Regions from separate parts of the Clostridium sp. 7_2_43FAA genome, predicted to be linked through region 2. Evidence: predicted binding sites of a transcription regulator. Region 2 holds the regulator's gene; the other holds the start of a gene.
The links. The regulator HrcA, encoded in region 2, represses chaperone genes, less so after heat shock. The targets are predictions, from matches to a motif close to TGTTAGCACTCNNNNNNNNNGAGTGCTAACA.
Positions count from the first base shown of each region.

Region 1: the regulator HrcA is predicted to act here: its motif matches at 4,547-4,577, upstream of groES (co-chaperone GroES).

Region 1 is NZ_JH815222.1:3,004,714-3,015,598, reverse strand. It holds gene CSBG_RS15275 (class II D-tagatose-bisphosphate aldolase, non-catalytic subunit) at 1-1,108, shown strand, start outside; gene CSBG_RS15270 (4Fe-4S dicluster domain-containing protein) at 1,256-2,746, shown strand; gene CSBG_RS15265 (O-antigen ligase family protein) at 3,110-4,399, shown strand; gene groES (co-chaperone GroES) at 4,623-4,907, shown strand; gene groL (chaperonin GroEL) at 4,922-6,547, shown strand; gene CSBG_RS15250 (hypothetical protein) at 6,793-7,197, shown strand; gene CSBG_RS15245 (A24 family peptidase) at 7,428-8,177, shown strand; gene CSBG_RS15240 (GspE/PulE family protein) at 8,315-10,006, shown strand; gene CSBG_RS15235 (type II secretion system F family protein) at 10,023-10,885, shown strand, end outside.
Region 2 is NZ_JH815222.1:519,978-530,862, reverse strand. It holds gene CSBG_RS04060 (nitrite/sulfite reductase) at 1-924, opposite strand, end outside; gene dnaJ (molecular chaperone DnaJ) at 1,109-2,239, opposite strand; gene dnaK (molecular chaperone DnaK) at 2,352-4,208, opposite strand; gene grpE (nucleotide exchange factor GrpE) at 4,262-4,864, opposite strand; gene hrcA (heat-inducible transcriptional repressor HrcA) at 4,883-5,914, opposite strand; gene hemW (radical SAM family heme chaperone HemW) at 6,104-7,237, opposite strand; gene CSBG_RS04030 (hypothetical protein) at 7,359-7,628, opposite strand; gene CSBG_RS04025 (patatin-like phospholipase family protein) at 7,875-8,786, shown strand; gene lepA (translation elongation factor 4) at 8,914-10,722, opposite strand; gene CSBG_RS04015 (hypothetical protein) at 10,860-10,885, opposite strand, start outside.

The sequences.
Region 1 (10,885 bases), 2.5 Mb from region 2:
AGTAGGATTTCCAAAAGAAAGAATAATTTTAGGGGGAGATCATTTAGGCCCATTAACATGGAGAACGATAAACCCAAGAGAAGCTATGGAAAATGCTAAGAATCTAATAAGAGAATATGTATTAGCTGGCTTTAGTAAAATCCATATAGATACTAGCATGCCGTTAAATGGTGATTTTGAAAATGAAATATTTGATGATAGTTTAATAGCTAATAGAGCATCTGTACTTTGTAAAGTTGCAGAAGAAGCATATTTAGAGCTTAAAGAAAAAGATGATGAAGCTATGCATCCAGTTTATATTATAGGAAGTGAAGTTCCTATACCAGGTGGAGCTCAAGTAGAAGAAGAAGAGGCTGGTCCTAAAGTAACTAGTGTAGAAGGTTTTAAAAATACAGTAGAAACATTTAAAAAAGCTTTTGAAAGCTTTGGAGTAGGAGATGCTTGGCAATATGTAATTGGCGTAGTAGTACAGCCAGGAGTTGAATTTAGTAGTGATTATGTTTGGGAATATAATAGAGAAGAGGCTAAAGATTTAATAGATGAACTAAAAAATTATCCTCAGTTAATATTTGAAGCTCATTCAACAGATTATCAAACGCCAAGAGCTTTAAAAGAGATGGTAGAGGACGGATTCATAATTTTAAAAGTTGGACCAGCATTAACATTTGGTTTCAGAGAAGGTATATTTGCATTAAATCATATTGAAAATGAACTATTGAAATATAATGAAAATGTAGAATTATCTAATTTTATAGAAGTATTAGACTTTAGTATGATAAAAAGTCCTAAAGATTGGGTGAATCATTATTCAGGAACAGGTGAAAAAATAAAGTTAGAAAGAAAATATAGCTTATCTGATAGAGCAAGATATTATATGCCTAAAGATGAAGTAAATTTTGCTTTAGAAAAACTTATGAATAATTTAGAAGGCATTGAAATTCCAATGACAATAATAAGTCAATTTATGCATGAACAATACAAGAAGGTTAGAGAAGGGGTATTAAAACCTATAGCTAAAGAATTGTTGAAAGATAGAATTGGTGAATATTTAGATGATTATGTATATGCTGTTGAAAATGTAGAAAAAAAGATATTAGAAATTAATTAAATAATAAATAGGGCATGCAAAAAGCATGTCCTTATCATTTTAAAATGAATTTTCTGAATATTTTAAATATAACAAATTGGTATAAATTAACTGGTATAATAATTATGGGGAGTATTGTTTAAATTTATTAAGTAGGAGGATTTTGGTATGTTTCAATTCGAGACTCAGTTAAAGAAACTTAAGCATGAGGTGCTAACAGAAGTTGCTAAATTAGCTAAAGATGGCAACTTAACCACAGAATCAATAGAAAAGATTCCTTATGAGATTATTAAGGGAGATAAAGCTATGTATAGATGCTGTGTATATAAGGAAAGAGCTATTGTTTTAGAAAGAGCAAAGTTGGCAGCTGGATATTTAGCTAATGGAGATAATATAGATGATGAATTTGTTGATATCAAAGAAGATGATCAAATAATATATGTTATTGAAGCAGCATGTGATAGATGTCCAATAAACAAATACAGTGTTACAGATTCTTGTAGAAATTGTTTAGCTCATAAATGTCATGAAGCGTGTAATTTTGGCGCAATAACTTATGTTGCTGGAAGAGCATACATAAACCAAGAACTTTGTAAGGAATGTGGAATGTGTAAAAAAGCATGTCCTTACGATGCTATTGCAGAAGTTATGAGACCTTGTAAAAGAGTATGTCCTACAGGAGCATTAGACATAAATCAAGATGACAGAAGAGCAATGATAAAGGAAGAAACATGTGTTAATTGTGGAAGTTGTATGAGCGCATGTCCTTTCGGAGCTATTTCAGATAAGAGCTTAATTGTTCCTATAGCAAAGAGGCTTGCAAGAGGAAGAAAGATGTATGCTGTAGTAGCACCTGCTATAACTGGTCAATTTGGAGCAAAAACTCCATATGGAAAAATTAAGAATGCAATTAAGAAATTAGGTTTTGTAGATATGATTGAAGCAGCTTGTGGAGCAGATGCTGTAACAGTTCATGAAAGCAGAGAATTTTTAGAGAGACTGGAAGATGGACAAAGTTATATGACAAATTCTTGTTGTCCAGGTTTCTTAAGTTATGTGGAGAAAATGTTTCCATCAGAAGTAGAAAAGGTATCAGGTACAGTTTCTCCAATGATAGCAACAGCAAGATTTATAAAGCATAACGATCCAGATGCAAAGGTTGTATTTATTGGACCATGTACTGCTAAGAAGAGTGAAGCTGTTAGAAAGTCTGTAAAGGATGCTGTAGATTATGTTATAACATTTGAAGAATTACTAGCATTATTTAGTGCTTTTGAAGTAGATATAGATAGTTGTGATGAAGATGTTGTTGATGATGCTTCTATATATGGAAGAGGCTTTGGAGCACATGGAGGATTAACAGCAGCTATAGAAAATTATATAAGAAGCCAAGGATTAGAAGTAAACTTTAATCCTGTAAAAATATCTGGCGGAATAGAAATAAAGAAAACAATGACGATGGCTAAAATAGGTAAATTGCAAGGGAACTTTATTGAAGGTATGATGTGTGAAGGTGGATGTATAAATGGGGCAGGGGCTCTAGTAACTCCATTTAAGGCAAAAGGAGTATTCAATAAGATAAATGCTCAAGCTACAAAGAAAGCTGTAATAGATAATGAAACACTTGAGGAATATGATAATATAAACTTAGAAAGATAGTTATAAATTGTGAATATAAAGGCTACGATAACTAGATATGTTCCATAAGCTAAATAGCTGTGCAAAGAAGTACTAGGCTTGAAAAAACTACTAAGCCAAGTACTTCTAAATGCTCGCTATATGCTTATTCCACATATTCTATTTATCTTCACCAACTTATATTTATCGTTTAAATTAATAATGAAAAAAGTAAAAAGTGAAATAGTGAAGAGGGAAAAGTTAAGGAGAAAATCATTACAGGATTTTTAAATAAAAAGTACTTTGTACCTATAATTTAAGTTTTACGTAGCAAAATATCCTTAATTTTTAACTTTTTCACTATTAACTATTAATTTTTAAATTGCTCTACTAGTGGGTGTTAGGATGGAGAGTATAAATAAAAAAGTAAGAGGAGCTCTTACAAAAGAAATTGATCTTAAAATTTTAGTGAACATAATCTTATATTCTGTAATAGTTATAATGCCATTCATAGTTGTAAATGTATCATCACCTAGATATGTAATTGGTAAGATGATATTTCTTTATGTAGTTGGTGTTATTTCTATTATTACATTAATTGGATTAAAGGTAACAGAATTTAATTTTGAGCATAAGATAGCATTAGTGTTTCTGATAACTATGTTAATTCCAAGTATATTGTCACCGCAAAAATATGTAGCTTTTATGGGGAACATTCAACGAAATGAAGGCTTCGTAATGTATTGTATTTACATTTTACTTTTTATACTAGCTTCTAAATATTTTGTTTTAAATAGAAAACTTTTGAATTTAGTATTAATTTTTTCATGCATTATGGGTGTATATGGGATTCTTCAATTTTATGGGATTGATCCTGTACAGTTTTGGATGTTTGGGTTTATACAAGTGAGTGATTCTATCGGAATGATAGGAAATAGAAACTTTTTTTCATCATATTTATGTATATTTTTATTTATAAGTATGGCAATTTATATTTTTTATGGAGGAAAGAGATATTTAATATATTCAATTATATTATTTACAGCATTAATTTGTACATTGACTCGTAGTGGATGGCTAGCTTTTATAATTTACTCAATTATTGGATTAATATTTGTAATTAAAGATAAAAAGAGATTAAAAAAATCAGGAATTGTATTTATATCATTTTTAAGTATTTTTTTATTACTAAATTTATCTACTAATGGTAAGATTATTGGACGTGCAACTAATACTATTGCAATTGATGAAACTGGTATAGCAAAAGTTGAGGATAGTGGTAGAATTGAGATATTAAATATTTCATGGAGTGCATTTAAAGATAATCCATTTATAGGTTGGGGACCTGATACACTAAAATATAGGTTAGATTCGCAGTATAGCGAAAAGCATCAAGAATATATAAATAAACATAGTGCTTATATAGATAAATCACATAATGAATTTTTAGAATACGCAGTTAGCAATGGAATATTGAATTTAATATCATACTTATTATTAATTGGAGTAATAATGTATAAGTTAATTAAAAATATAAATAATAATTTATTTAAGGTTCTGTTATTAACATTACTAGGGTATTTAGTACAATCATTTTTTAATATTAGTGTAATAATGGTAGCACCGATTTTTTGGATATTTCTAGGCTTTTGTGTCAAAGAAATAGAAGGGAAATCACCTAGGGATATAATATAAATAAACATATGCATAAAATTAAGAAAATCAATAAAAGCATGAGAAAATGGAAAATAATTAATGAAAAGTGGTAATATTTATAATATATAGGGTAATAATATATTAGGTAACATTTGAAAATTATAAAGTAAAAGATTATCATAAAATTGTTAGCACTTATATCTGATGAGTGCTAATATAGAAGGGTAATTAAATTTATAGATATAAATAGGAGGGATTTTTTATGAACATTAAGCCACTAGCAGATAGGGTAGTAATAAAGAAATTAGAAGCAGAAGAAACAACTAAAAGTGGAATAGTTTTAACAGGAACAGCAAAGGAAAGACCGCAAGAGGCGGAAGTTGTAGCTGTTGGACCAGGAGCTATAGTTGATGGAAATAGAATAGCAATGGAAGTTAAAGTTGGAGATAAAGTACTTTATTCAAAATATGCAGGTACAGAAGTTAAGGTTGAGGGTGAAGAATATACTATTTTAAAACAAGATGATATTTTAGCAATAGTTGAATAAGGGAGGAAAGAATTATGGCAAAAATGATTAAATTTAGTGAAGAAGCAAGAAAATCAATGCAAGTTGGTGTTGATACATTAGCGGATACAGTTAAGGTTACATTAGGACCAAAAGGAAGAAATGTAGTTTTAGATAAGAAATTTGGAGCACCACTTATCACTAATGATGGTGTTACTATAGCAAGAGAAATTGAATTAGAAGATCCATATGAAAATATGGGAGCACAATTAGTTAAAGAAGTTGCAACTAAAACTAATGATGTTGCAGGGGATGGTACTACTACAGCAACACTTTTAGCACAAGCAATTATAAGAGAAGGATTAAAGAATGTTACTGCAGGAGCTAATCCAATACTAATTAGAAATGGTATTAAGATGGCTGTAGACAAGGCTGTTGAAGAGATAAAGAAAATTTCTAAACCAGTTAATGGTAAAGAAGACATATCAAGAGTTGCAGCTATTTCAGCAGCAGATGAAGAAGTAGGTAAGTTAATTTCTGATGCTATGGAAAAGGTAGGTAACGAAGGCGTTATTACTGTTGAAGAATCAAAATCAATGGGCACAGAATTAGATGTAGTTGAAGGTATGCAATTTGATAGAGGATATGTATCAGCTTATATGGTAACAGATACAGAAAAAATGGAAGCTGTTTTAGATAGTCCATTAATTCTTATAGCAGATAAAAAGATTTCAAACATTCAAGAATTACTACCAATACTTGAACAAATAGTTCAACAAGGTAAGAAATTACTTATTATAGCTGAAGATGTTGAAGGGGATGCTATGACTACATTAGTAGTAAATAAGTTAAGAGGAACTTTCACATGTGTAGCTGTAAAAGCTCCAGGTTTTGGAGATAGAAGAAAAGAAATGCTTCAAGATATAGCTATATTAACAGGTGGAACAGTTATATCAGAAGAACTTGGAATAGACATAAAAGAAGTAACTTTAGATATGCTTGGACAATGTGATAGTGTCAAAGTTACAAAAGAAAACACTACAATAGTTAATGGAAGAGGAAATAGTGAAGCAATAAAGGAAAGAGTATCACAAATAAGAGCTCAAATTGAAGAAACTACTTCTGAATTTGATAAAGAAAAATTAACAGAAAGATTAGCTAAACTTGCTGGTGGAGTTGCAGTAATTAAAGTTGGTGCTGCAACAGAAACAGAATTAAAAGAAAAGAAATTAAGAATTGAAGATGCTTTAGCAGCAACAAAAGCAGCTGTTGAAGAAGGAATAGTGCCAGGCGGCGGATCTGCTTATGTTAATATAATTAACGAAGTAGTATCAGTAACTTCCAATATTCCAGATACTCAAGTTGGTATAAATATAATAGTAAGAGCATTAGAAGAGCCAATGAGACAAATAGCAACTAATGCAGGTGTTGAGGGTTCAGTTATTATAGAACATGTTAAAAATTGCGAATCTGTAATAGGTTATGATGCATTAAATGGAGAATATGTAAACATGATTAAAGCTGGTATAGTTGACCCTACTAAGGTTACAAGATCAGCACTTCAAAATGCTGCATCAGTAGCATCAACATTCTTAACAACAGAAGCAGCTGTTGTTGAAATTCCTCAAAAAGAAGCTCCAATGCCAGGAGCACCAGGAATGGGAATGGATGGAATGTATTAATAAATAAAAATTTAGGAACTTAGAGATTCTAAGTTCCTTTTTAATAGTTAAGAAAATTTTTATTACATTAATATTTGAAAAGTATATTAATATAAAAATATAATTATTAATTGAATAAAAGTTTAAGATATAAAAAATATTAAAAATACAAAGGCTTATATTGATTTTAAGTACATTACAATATTATAATTTATAAAGTATAATAAATTATAGAAAGAACAAAGATAAAGCTTTGGAGGTACAGTATGAGCAGTAATATCAATAGAAGGAAAAAAAGTAAATTTACAATATTTGATTTAATTGCAGTAGCAGCAATAATAGGAGTATTAGTAGTTATATTAGTACCTAGTTTCAAAAAATATTCTATTGATTCAAAGAAAGTAGAAGTAAAGTCTATTATAAGGGAATTTATTTTAGCAGTAGAAACCGCTGAAATAAGTGATAAAATTGAATTTGCTAATACTGATTCTATAAAATCTATGGAAGCTGGTAGTGGAGAAAAAATATCTTCAATAAATAAGTATATAAAGGATTTAGAAGGTTTAAACAAAATAAAAGAGCTGACTATAGAAGAAGCAAATCAAATTATAAGTAATGAATTGGATTTTGAAGTTAATAAAGAAGGAGAATTTTTAAGAGTAGTTAAATAAAATCAGAGTAAAATTATATAGAATATAGAAATATCGGATATTAAAGCTTAATATTGTGCTTTTATCCGATTTTTTTGTTGTATAATTTGAAATTGATATGTTATATCTGATTATAAAATACAATTAATGGATAATATTTTAATTAAAGCACATATACTTAAAAAGCATAGAGGAAAATGTTCATACTATGTAGAATTAATACCTTAGTTTATAACTTTAAGGAGGTTATTATGGAAATTTTAATATTAATAATAGGTTTGTGTATAGGAAGCTTTTTAAATGTATGTATCTATAGGATACCTAGAGAAGAATCTATTGCTTTTCCACCATCGCATTGTACAAGTTGTGGATATGAGCTTAAAGCAGTAGATCTTATTCCTGTAATAAGTTATTTATTTTTAAAAAGAAAATGCAGAAAGTGTGGGGAAAAGATATCTATAAACTATCCGCTAGTTGAATTGTTGAATGGAGTATTGTATTTATTAATATTTTTAAGATTTGGATTAAGCTTAAGTTTTGTATTTTATAGTCTTTTAACGTCTTTATTAATTGTTATTTCTTATATAGATTTAGACTCTAAATATATATATTCATCTACTACTATTTTAGGAGTAGTGCTTGCTGCTATTTATATAGTTGTAGGATTATATACTAAAGATATAAGTATTAGTAATAATATTTTAGGAGGAGCTATTGGATATGGAATTATATATTTAATAGTGGTAATTACAAAAGGAATGGGACAAGGGGATGCAGAGGTTGCAGGAGTTTGCGGTTTATTTATAGGAATTAAGGGGATTTTAGTTTGCTTATTTATAGCTGTTGTTTTAGGAGGATTAGTAGCAGCAATAATATTGATATTTAAATTAAAGGAAAAGAAATCAGAAATTGCTTTTAGTCCATACATATCTATTGGTTCAATTGTGTATATTTTATTAGGAAAGGAAATATTGTCACTATATCTAAATTTTTTTATATAAAATGTGAGTTTAATTTAAATTTATATTATGATTGAAAAAGCGATATGGCTATATTAATATTAAAATAAGCAAACTAAATGGTCAAAAAAGGAAATTTTTTAACAATTAGAATTAAATTAAACATAGGAGGAGAGAGTATGGCTATAGTTCAAAAGAAAAGGCTTGGAGACATCTTGGTAATGGCAGAAAAAATAACTCCTTTTCAGCTTCAAAACGCATTAAAAACACAAAAGCTTTTAGGTAAAAAGTTAGGTGAAGTTCTAATTGAAAGTGGAATTGTTTCAGAAGAAGATATTATAGATGCTATAGAAACTCAAACTGGAATAAAGAAAATTGATTTGAATAATGTTAATTTTGATAAAAAGGCCATTAAGATAGTACCTCAAAATCTTTGCAATAAATATAACTTAATAGCATTTGGATTTGAAGAAGAAAAAATAATGGTTGCACTAGCAGATCCATTAAATATATTTGCAATAGATGATATTTCTATATCAACAGGTTTAAGCGTTAAGACATTTATTGCACCTAAAAAAGACATTCATAAATTTGTTCAAATAAATTATAGTACTGAAGAAGTTAACAAGGCGGCAGAAGAACTGTTAAAGGAAACTTTAGAGTCAAAAAGTATATCGTTAGATGTTGAAGAAATTGATGATGTAAAAAATGCTCCAGTTGTGAAAATGATAGAGCATTTATTTAGAAATTCAATTGAAATGAGGGCATCAGATATACATATAGAACCATATGAAAAGGAAATAAGAATAAGATATAGAATTGATGGTGAGCTTACAACTATAAATACTCTTGGAATAGAAAGCTTAGCACCATTAATAACTAGAATAAAAATACTTGCAAATTTAAATATAGCTGAAAAAAGGATACCTCAAGATGGAAGAATAATAACTAAGGTTGGAAAGACAGATGTAGATCTTAGAGTGTCCATTTTACCAACTGTAAATGGTGAAAAAGTAGTAATAAGAATTTTAAATAGGGATAATTATAGGTTAGGTAAAGAGAGGCTTGGTTTAAGTAAAGATAATCTTAAGAAACTAGATAATATAGTATCTAGCCCTCATGGAATAGTACTTGTTACTGGACCAACAGGAAGCGGAAAATCCACAACTCTTTATACAATTTTAAGTGGACTTAACTCTAACAATGTAAATATAGTTACAATAGAAGACCCTGTTGAATATACACTAAATGGTATTAATCAAGTTAATGTAAATACTAAGGCTGGATTAACATTTGCTAGTGGACTTAGAAGTATTTTAAGACAAGATCCAGATATAGTGATGATAGGGGAAATAAGAGATGAGGAAACAGCTCAAATAGCTATAAAAGCAGCTATTACAGGACATTTGGTTTTAAGCACACTTCATACTAATGATGCTCCATCATCAATGACTAGATTAGTTGATATGGGAGTTGAACCTTACTTAGTTGCAACTTCAATTTCTGGAATAATTGCTCAAAGATTAGTAAAAAAAATATGTAACAATTGTAAAGAAGAATATATAGCTTCAGACTATGAAAAACATGCATTTAATATAAGAAATAATGATACCCTAAAATTATATAGGGGTAAGGGATGTGGCCATTGTAATAATACTGGGTATAATGGTCGAATAGGTGTATATGAAATAATGGAAATAACAAGAGAACATAGGGATGCAATAAATAGAACTAGGGATGCAAATATCTTAAAGGATATATCCATAAAACATGGAATGACAACGCTTGCGGATGAATGTAAAAAGCTAGTTTTAGATGGAATAACTACTATAGAAGAACTTGCAACTATAACTTTATTAAGAGATATATAAGGGGTGATGAGGAGTTATGAAAAAATTTAAATATAGAGCTATGAAAAGTGATGGAACTAAGATAGAAGGAAAATTTGAAGGTAGTTCTAGAGATGATGTAATAAATATGATAACTTCAAGTGGATATTATCCCTTAATAATAGAAGAAATAATTGAAAGTAAACAAATTGAGTTTAAATTTTTTGAAAGAGTAACCACAAAGGATTTAGCAATTTTCTGTAGACAATTTTACACAATGCTAGATGCTGGGGTTACAATAACTACTTGTTTAAACATCTTGTCTAATGAAATTCCCAATAAAAAGTTAAGAGAACTTTTATCTATAATAGAAGATGATGTTAAAAAAGGAGAACTTTTATCAGAATCAATGGCAAAACATAAAAAGTATTTTCCACAACTTTTGATAAGTATGGTAGAGTCTGGCGAAGTTAGTGGAAATATTGATGAAATGATGCTTAGAATGTCTGTCCATTTTGAAAAGGAAAACAAGATTAATAATAAGGTTAAATCAGCCATGACATATCCAAGTATCTTAAGTATAGTTGCTGTAATAGCGGTTGTTTTTATAATGACATTTGTAATGCCAACATTTATAGAAATGTTTGAAGGCGAGGGTATAGATCTTCCTTTAATAACAAAAGTCATGCTTGGGACAAGTAAATTTTTAAGTAATAATTTAATTCTTATATTAATAGCTGTAGCAATCATAATTATATTATTTAATATTTATAAAAAAAGTACAAATGGAATAGTGAATATAAGTAAGTTAAAGTTAAAACTTCCCATAATAGGGGCTTTAAATAAAAAGATAATTGTTTCAAGGTTTACAAGAACATTATCTACTTTACTAGCATCTGGAGTGTCTTTAGTACATGCCTT
Region 2 (10,885 bases):
TAATCCTGTTTGTTTTTGGTTAATAATTCTTGGATTATTAATTTCTACCTCTATTCCTTTTTTATTACAAATTTTATCTTCAACTTGTATTTCTAAATTACCTTTTTCTATAACTTCTTCTATATGTTTTTTATAACATTCTAAGAAATCTTTCTCGCCCATTCTTTCTAAAATATATCTAACACGTGCTTTATTTCTATTTTCATAATTTCCTTCAGCCTTAAATAAGCTTACCATTGCTTCTACATAATAAAGTACATCTTTAGCTTCAATTAAATCACAATATTTAACTGCTTTTCTAGGATTTTGTCCTAAGCCTCCACCTAAATATATTTGAAAATACTTCTCTCCATCTTTATTAACTGCAACAAAACCTAAATCTTGAACGGTACAATGTGCTGCATCATATTCACTATTCGAAAATGCAACCTTAAGCTTTCTAGGAAGCTTATAAGTATATATTCTTTCTAAAAAATAATTCCCTACAGCTTTTGCATAAGGAGTTACATCGAACTCTTCTTTTGGATCAACCCCCGATAGCGGTGACATAGCAACATTTCTTGGATAATTTCCTCCTGCACCTCTAGTATATATATCATTATCTAAAGCTTCTATCATTAAATCACAAACTTCATCAATGATTAGACCATGCAGTTGTATTGCTTGACGTGTTGTTAAATGTATTTTATCCAATCCATATCTTTTTGCAAAATCATAAACCTTATACATTTCATCAACATTAGTTATACCTGAAGGAATCCTAAGTCTTATCATGAATTCTTTACCACCTCTATGAGCATATACACCAAATCCTCCAGATATATGCTTGAATTGCATTACATTTAATTCCCCATTTAGAAATTTATGTCCTTCTTTTCTAAATTCTTCTATTTCTCCATATAGAACTTCTTTTAATTTGTCCATTTCATACCACCTCTTTTATAAATTAGTACTATTGTTAATTATATCACTAAATATAATATACATTTATTGAATATTCCTATAGTAATAATAGGGAAAACTTATATTGTATATCATATCACTTTTAGTATTTTGTGCATATATCATATATTTTATAAAAAAAAGAATTAGCAACATGCTAATTCTTTTATTTAAATAAATCTTTAAATCCTTTTTTATGATGGGTTCCTTCACCAATATTTTCTCCACAAGCTTCCATAAATGCTTTTAAAGCATCTTTTTGCTTATCATTTAAGTTCTTAGGAATATCAACAATTACCTTAACATATTGATCTCCTCTGCCTGATGAATTTACTCTTGGAACACCTTTTCCCTTTAATCTAAATAAAGTTCCTGATTGTGTTCCTGCAGGAATTGTATATTTTACATCTCCATCTACAGTTGCAACAGTTATTTCAGTTCCTAGCGCTGCTTTCCCCATAGATATATGAGTATCTATATATATATCATTTCCTTTTCTTGTAAACTTCTTAGATGAAGCAACATTTATTCTTACATATAAATCTCCTGGAGGACCATCATTAGTTCCATGATCTCCTTGCCCTCTAAGCGGCATAACATTTCCCGTATCAACTCCAGCTGGAATATTAACAGTTATTTTTCTATTTTTTCTAACATTTCCTTTTCCATGACATGTAGTGCATGGATCATCTATTACTTTACCACTACCACCACACGTGCTACATGTTGAAGTACTTACAAAGCTTCCTAAAGGTGTTTGCCTTTGTACTCTTACTTGACCTTGACCATTACATGTTGGACAAGTTTTTGCTGAAGTACCTGTTTTAGCTCCACTACCTTTACATGAATCACAAGTTTCACTTCTATTTATAGAAATTTCCTTTTCTACTCCAAATATAGCCTCTTCAAAGGTTAAATTAACTGTATATTCTAAATCTGCACCTCTTTGTGGCCCATTTCTTCTTCTACTGCTACCACCGCCGCCGCCAAAGAAGCTATCAAATATATCTCCAAAACCTCCCATATCTGAGAAGTCAAAGCCACCAAACCCACCTGATCCAAATCCACTTCCGTCAAAATCCGCTGTTCCAAACTGATCATATCTCGCTTTTTTTTCTGGATCTGAAAGCACTTGATAAGCTTCATTTATTTCTTTAAACTTATCCTCTGCTTCTTTATTGCCTTGGTTTTTATCAGGATGATATTTTATAGCTAGCTTTCTAAAGGCCTTTTTTATTTCTTCATCTGAAGCTCCCTTTTGAAGCCCAAGGGATGCATAATAGTCTTTATTTGCCATCTATTTTCACCACCATTTTTTTACTTTATAAAAGGGAAGACGACTTATGCCTTCCCTCATATATTATATATATTAGACTAATAGGTTACAACTATTTATCGTCTTTAAAATATTATTTATCTTCTTTAACTTCGAAATCTGCATCTACAACATTATCATCTTGTGTAGTTTGGCTTGCACCTGCTCCTCCCATATTGTTTGGATCAAATCCAGCACCTGCTGCACCATTTGCATTTGCATCAGCATATATCTTTGATGATATCGCATAGAATTCTTGGTTTAATTCATCCATAGCTTTCTTTATAGCTTCTAAATCTTCGCCATCTTTTACTTTGTTTAATTCATCAAGTTTAGCTTGAACCTTAGCTTTATCGTCAGCTGTTACTTTATCACCAAGTTCTTCTAAAGTTTTAGTTGTTTGATAAGCAACTTGATCTGCATTATTTTTAACTTCTATTTTTTCTTTTCTCTTCTTATCTTCTTCTGCAAATCTTTCTGCTTCTTTTACTGCTGCTTCTACTTCAGATTCACTTAAGTTAGTTGAAGCTGTAATAGTTATATTAGCTTCTTTATTAGTTGCTTTATCAACAGCTGATACTTTAACTAATCCATTTGCATCTATATCAAATGTAACTTCAATTTGTGGAATTCCTCTAGGAGCTGGCGCAATACCTGATAATGTAAATCTACCTAGAGTCTTATTGTCAGCTGCCATTTGTCTTTCACCTTGAACTACATGAATTTCAACTGATGTTTGACCATCTGCTGCAGTTGAGAATGTTTGACTCTTCTTAGCTGGAATTGTAGTATTTCTTTCAATAAGTGGTGTAGCAACTCCACCTAATGTTTCAATTCCTAATGTTAATGGAGTAACATCTAGTAACAATACATCTTTAACTTCTCCAGTTAATACACCTGCTTGAATAGCTGCTCCAACTGCAACACATTCATCTGGGTTTACTCCCTTTGAAGGTTCTTTTCCAGTAAAGTTTTTAACTGCTTCTACAACAGCTGGGATTCTTGTTGATCCCCCAACTAATATTACCTTATTGACATCACTTAATGAAAGGTTAGCATCTGCTAAAGCTTTTTTCATTGGCTCAATTGATCTTTGAACTAAGTCATGAGTTATTTCATTGAATTTAGCTCTAGTTAAGTTCATATCAATATGCTTTGGACCTGTTGCATCTGCTGTTATAAATGGTAAATTAATGTTTGTTTGCATTGATGATGATAATTCAATCTTAGCTTTTTCAGCAGCTTCTTTTAATCTTTGAAGTGCCATTTTATCATTTCTTAAATCTATTCCATTTTCAGCCTTAAATGTTTCAGCTATATGATCCATTATTCTTTGGTCAAAGTCATCTCCGCCTAATTTAGTATCTCCATTTGTTGATAAAACTTCGAATACTCCATCACCAAGTTCTAGGATAGATACGTCGAATGTACCACCACCTAAGTCATAAACAAAGATTTTTTGATTTGTATCCATTTTATCTAAACCATAAGCTAAAGCAGCTGCTGTAGGTTCATTTATTATTCTTAATACTTCTAATCCAGCTATTTTACCAGCATCTTTAGTCGCTTGTCTTTCTGAGTCATTAAAATATGCAGGAACTGTTATAACTGCTTGAGTTACAGCTTCTCCTAAATAAGCTTCTGCATCAGCCTTTATTTTTTGAAGTACCATTGCTGATATTTCTTGTGGTGAATGATCTTTGCCATCTATATTAACTTTATAATTTGTACCCATATGTCTCTTTATTGATATTATTGTTTTATCTGGGTTTGTGATCGCTTGTCTTTTAGCTACTTGACCTACTAATCTTTCTCCATTTGCTTGGAATGAAACTACTGATGGAGTAGTTCTTGCCCCTTCTGAGTTGCTGATTACTACTGGTTCTCCACCTTCCATAACAGCTACACATGAGTTAGTTGTTCCTAAATCAATTCCTATTATTTTTCCCATAATTTATTTCCTCCTAAAAACTATCTTTTTAATAAGTTTAGTTAATATCAATATTAGTTAGCTACTTTTACCATTGTATGTCTAATTATCTTTTCGCCTCTTTTATATCCCTTTTGAAATACTTCAACTACTGAATTAGTACCAAATGATTCATCTTGAACGTGCATAACTGCTTGATGTAGATTTGGATCAAATTCACCAGTTGCATCTATTTCTTCAACTCCTAATTTTTCAAAGGATCCTTTAAAACCTTTTATAGTCATATCTATTCCTTTTTTGAAGTCTTCTACACTTCCATCAACAGCTATTGCTCTTTCTAATGTATCTAATACTGGGATCATTTCTTTTAATACATCTGTACACGCCTCTGTATAAATGCCTTCTTTTTCCTTAGTTGTTCTTTTTCTGTAATTATCATATTCTGCTGATATTCTAAGTAATCTTTCTTTTAAAGCTTCTACTTCATTGTTTAGCTTCTTATTTTCATCTTTTAATTTTCTCATATTATCTAGATCATTTTCCTTATCATTATTTTCTTCAACTATATCATCTGAAGATTGATCTGTTTCTGATTCAGTAGTAGAATTTACATCCTCATTATTTTCTGTTTCAACTGTTTCTTCTATATCTTCTATTACCTCTTTGTTATCTTCCACAACAACACCTCATCTCTTTTATTCTATAATTTGATTTCTTAAGCTTTTATTTAACTCTTTCATAACTTGCCCCATAATAGCTATAACCTTAGAGTAGTTTATCCTCTTTGGTCCAATTAATCCAATCTTACCAATAGGTCTTCCATCCAATGAATACTCCGCTGATATAATTGAACAATCCTTAGCCTCTGGAAAATAATTTTCATCACCTATTCTTATGGTAATATCACTACTAGGTTCTATCAAATCTATTAAATTATCTTTATCATTAATTAAAGAAAGAATTTCCTTAGCTTTTTCAATATTATTATACTCAGGATAATTAAATATATTTGTAGTTCCTTCAACAAATACTTCTGTATTGTTAGCTTCTTTTAATGTTTCATATAAAGCAGGTAATATTCCATTAAATAGTTCATCGTAGCCATTTAATTCTACTTTGAGCTTATTAATTACTTCCAAATTAATTTCTTCAATAGTTAAATTCCTTAGCCTTATATTTAAGACTTCATTTATCATTCGAATAGTTTCAGGCTTTGGCATATTATTTATTCTTATTCTGTGATTCTTAATAATTCCACTATCTGCTACTATTACTGAAACCAAATTATGACTATCAATAGTAAGTAATTGAATAGATCTTATATAGCTACTTCTTACAGATGGAGTCTGTACTACAGTAGTTAAATTAGTAAGCTCTGATAACAATGAACAAGCTTGCTTTACTATCTTATCAACCTCATACATTGCTGAATTTATAATGTACTCCCTTATTTTAAGCTCCTCTTCTCGAGTTAGCCTTCCAGTTTCCATTAGCTTATCTACATATAGCCTATATCCTTTGTTTGAAGGTATTCTACCTGCAGATGTATGTGGTTGCTCTAGATAACCCATTTCTTCTAAATCAGCCATTTCATTTCTTATTGTAGCTGATCCAACTCCTAAATCATATTTCTTAGCTATTGTCCTTGAACCTACTGGTTCCCCTGTCATGATATAGTCATTAATGATAGCCTGAAGTATTTTTATTTTTCTTTCATCAATAGCCATTACATCACCTCTATCTGTTAGCACTCATTATAATCGAGTGCTAATGACTACAATATCAATATATTCCTTATTACCTTTTTTGTCAATTTGAATAACTTATAAATTAAATAATCTCATTTAATTTTATTAATTTATCATTATTTTTCTCTACTTTTTTAACATATTCTCTTGTTTTCTAGGCACTCCATTTTATAATATAAAATCACTCATAACCAAATTAGATAACTCAATCCCTTTATCAGTTAGCCTTAAAATATCATTTTCTAATACAAGTAACTTTTTGTTTATATTTTTCTCTATAACATCTTTATATATACTATTTATGTGTATTCCAAATCTTCCTTTAAATTCATTAATGCTTACTCCTACATTCATTCTAAGTCCCATAAATATAAATTCTTCCATATTATCTTCTTTTGAATTTTCAATTACTTCTTCTATGACACTCTCGTTACTATTAACTTTTTCTATATAAGACTTTACATCTTCTATATTTTTTATTCTTTTTCCATCTATAAATGAACTTGAAGCAGATCCAACTCCTAAATAATCATCACATCGCCAATAAACCTTATTATGATAGCACTCATACCCTGGTTTTGAATAATTAGATATTTCATACTGATTATATCCATGCTCCTTAAGTATTTCCTTAGTAGTTGAATACATCTCCCTCTCATCATCCTCTGAAGGTAATATTAGTTTGTTTCTTTCCCATAGTTTATAAAATACTGTTCCTTCCTCTATAATCAGACTATACGCAGAAATATGCTCGGGGTTTAACTTTGCAATTGTTTCTAGAGATTCTTTCCACTCATCTACTTTTTGATTTGGCAATCCAAACATCAGATCTACATTTATATTCTTAAAGCCAACTTTCCTAGCTAAATTGAAATTTTCTTCAAATTGCTTAAAACTATGTATTCTTCCTATATCTTTTAAAAGTGAATTTTGTACTGCTTGAAGTCCCATGCTTATTCTATTTACACCACCACTTAGCATAGTTTCTAATTTTTCTTTTTCTAATGCTCCAGGATTACATTCCATAGTAAATTCCATATTTTCAGTTAGATTAAGTTTGCTTATAGTTTTTAGTAATTTATATATTTGATTAATTTCCAAATAAGATGGAGTTCCTCCGCCTATAAATATACTTTTTATTTTATAGTCTATTACTTTTTCATCTATTTCCTTGCATAATGCATCTACATAATCATCTTTAAGATGATCTAATGAGGCATAAGATGGAAAATCACAATAAAAACATTTTTGTTTACAAAACGGTATATGTATATAAAGTGCTATTTCTTTTAAATCTTTCATTTGTATAATCACTCTTTCTCTCATTTAAATTTCTCTTTATTGCTATTATACAGAACTACTCCAAAATGAAAAGGTAAAAAATAGGAGAATAAATTATATAATATAATTTATTCTCCTATTTTTATATTTCTATAAGATCTATATTAATAATGTTGTGCAATACTATATCCTTTTGCGCTCGTCGAATCTTTGTATCGATTACATTACCTTCTAAATTCACCTTCATTGTTGCATTTAATCCGTTTCTTAAAATATATGTTTCTAATTTATGACTAACCATTGATATTAATGATGTTTCTCCATTTTTTCTTTTAATGGTACCAGTTACTAACCCTGAATTTCTTAATACTTTTCCCTTCTTTTTTAAATCCCTCAATTTTGCCTCTAGCATAACATACACCTCACTTAAATATTTTATACAATTTAAATATATTTTCCTTTATTAACTTTAATTACAAATATATTTATTAAGTAAATAATTTTATAAAAAAATTTATATATTCTACTGATTGCCTACATAATTAAGATAATGCCCTATTAAATTTTTATTGTAACTTCTATGTCAATAACTCTTTAATTGAATATATTATTTATAGATTATCACTTGAAAAATAGTTTGTATAAGGAGAGATTTATTTTGAAAACATTTAAAATACTCGCCTTCGATGGTGGTGGAATTAAAGGTGCTTTAAGTGTCGAAATTTTAAATAGAATTTGTTCGAAATATCCCAACTTTTTAGATGAAGTAGATTTATTTACAGGCACTTCAACTGGTTCAATAATTGCTTCATTGCTAGCAAAAGAAGTTTCTATTAATGAGATAAGTAATTTATACAGTAATCCTACTGCGAAAAAAATTTTTTCTCCATCTCATTTTAATTTATTTCGTCCCAAGTTTAATAATATTAATTTGAAGAATATTATCTCAAATTATTTCGATGACAACCTAAAAGTTGGAGACTTAAAAAAATTTATTTTTATTCCTGCTTTTCATGTAAAGGGATTAAACAAAAATACTTGGGAACCAATATTCTTTAATAATTTATCTAAAAATCCAACATGTGATTTTAGTGTAAAAGATACTATCTTATCAAGCTCAGCTGCCCCTACATACTTTCCATCATATAAAGGTTTTGTCGATGGAGGCGTTATTGCTAATTCTCCTACAGCTATTTCATTATTAGCAGCTTTAGCAGCTCTTGGCCCTTCTTATAGCCTGGAGCAGATAAGACTACTTTCTATAGGTACTGGTGATAGTCCTGAAAGGATTAACGGCAAAACAGAAAAATGGGGAATTTTACAATGGTCATTTCACCCCCTAGCTAAAATGAAATCCCCATTATTAGCTCTTTTAATGGATGGAATGTCCGATTTAGAAGATATGTACTGCAAAGAAATTTTAAAATCTAAATATTTTAGGATAAATCCAAAGGTCTCTAAGTTTATTGAAATGGATGATTATAAATTTATTCCTTACTTGAAGTTAGTAGCTAATACTTACGACTTATCATCTTTATACAATTATATCGAAAGTATTTATTTAAAATAATTTAATATAATGCACAACTTTAAGTAAATTTAAATATAATAAATTATAATATTACCACCTTACTCTTATAGTTATCTATCAAAAAGGCTAAGTTTCTTTATGAAACTTAGCCTTTTGATATTTGAATTTATTTATCTACTTTAAGAACTGCCATGAATGCTTCTTGTGGTATTTCAACCGATCCCACTTGTCTCATTCTCTTCTTTCCTTCTTTTTGCTTTTCTAACAGCTTCTTCTTTCTTGATATATCTCCACCATAACATTTAGCAAGAACGTCTTTTCTCATAGCCTTAACTGTTTCTCTTGCTATTATCTTTGAACCAACTGCTGCTTGAATTGGAACTTCAAACATTTGTCTCGGAATTATTTCTTTTAGCTTTTCAGCAATTCCTCTTCCTTTTTCGTAAGCTTTTTCTCTTGGTACTATCATAGATAAAGCATCTACAACATCTCCATTTAACATTATATCAAGCTTAACTAGCTCAGTTTGAGTATATCCCTTAAATTCATAATCTAATGATGCATATCCTCTTGTTCTAGATTTTAATGTATCAAAGAAATCATATACTATTTCATTTAATGGAATATCATAATTTATAGAAACCCTTGTTTCCTCTAAATATTGCATGTCAATAAAGGTTCCTCTTCTTTCTTGACATAATTCCATTACAGCTCCAACATAGTCAGAAGGTGATATTATACTTGCCTTAACTATTGGCTCCTCCATGTATTCTATCTCTGTTGCTTCTGGAAGGTTTGTAGGATTTGTAAGTTCTATTATATCACCATTAGTTTTTATTACCTTGTATATAACTGATGGTGCAGTTGTAATTATATCTAAATTAAATTCTCTTTCAATTCTTTCTTGAATTATTTCCATATGTAATAATCCTAAGAATCCACATCTAAATCCAAAACCTAAAGCTATAGATGTTTCTGGCTCAAAACTTAAAGCAGCATCGTTTATTTGAAGCTTTTCTAAAGCATCTTTAAGCTCTTGGTATTTTGCTCCATCTACAGGATAAATTCCTGAATATACCATTGGTACTGCTGGCTTATATCCTGGCATAGCTTCAGCTGTTGGTCTATCTGCTTCAGTTATAGTATCACCAACTCTTGCATCTCTTACATTTTTAATAGATGCAGCTATATATCCTACATCTCCTGCACGTAATTCAGCTATCGGTAGTGTCTTAGGAGTAAATACCCCTACTTCTGTAACTTCGCATACCTTATTTGTAGCCATTAACTTAATTTTAGTTCCTGGCTTAACTACACCATCGAATATTCTTACATATGAAACAACACCTTTATAACTGTCATAATATGAATCAAATATTAAAGCTTTAAGAGGTGCATCTTCATCTCCATCTGGCGCAGGTATATTTTCTACTACTGTTTCTAAAACATCTCCTATATTTAACCCTGTTTTAGCAGAAATCATTGGAGCATCTTGTGCCTCTATTCCTATTATATCTTCTATTTCTTGTTTAACTTCATCTGGTCTTGCAGATTGTAAGTCAACTTTATTTATTACTGGAGCTATTTCCAAATCATTGTTTAATGCTAAATAACAATTAGCTAAAGTTTGTGCTTGAACACCTTGTGTAGCATCTACAACTAATATTGCACCTTCACATGCAGCTAAGCTTCTTGAAACTTCATATGTAAAATCTACGTGACCAGGAGTATCTATTAAGTTTAATATATACTCTTCTCCATCTGATCTTCTATATATAAGTCTTGCTGCTTGAGACTTAATAGTTATTCCTCTTTCTCTTTCTATTTCCATATTGTCAAGGATTTGCTCTTCCATTTCTCTTTGTGTTAGAGTTCCTGTGGCTTCTAATAATCTATCAGCTAGGGTTGACTTCCCATGATCTATATGGGCAACTATTGAAAAATTTCTAATATGTTTTTGTCTATTACTACTCATATATAAAACTACAACCGTTTTTTTGGTTAATAGTCACTTCACCCCCATTATAATTAAATCAAAGTAAATTATATCACAATGCCTAGGATACATGTCAATATAAATGTGAAGTTGTTAAACGCTTTAAAATACTATATCTAATTAGATTTTTCTAAAAAGTCAT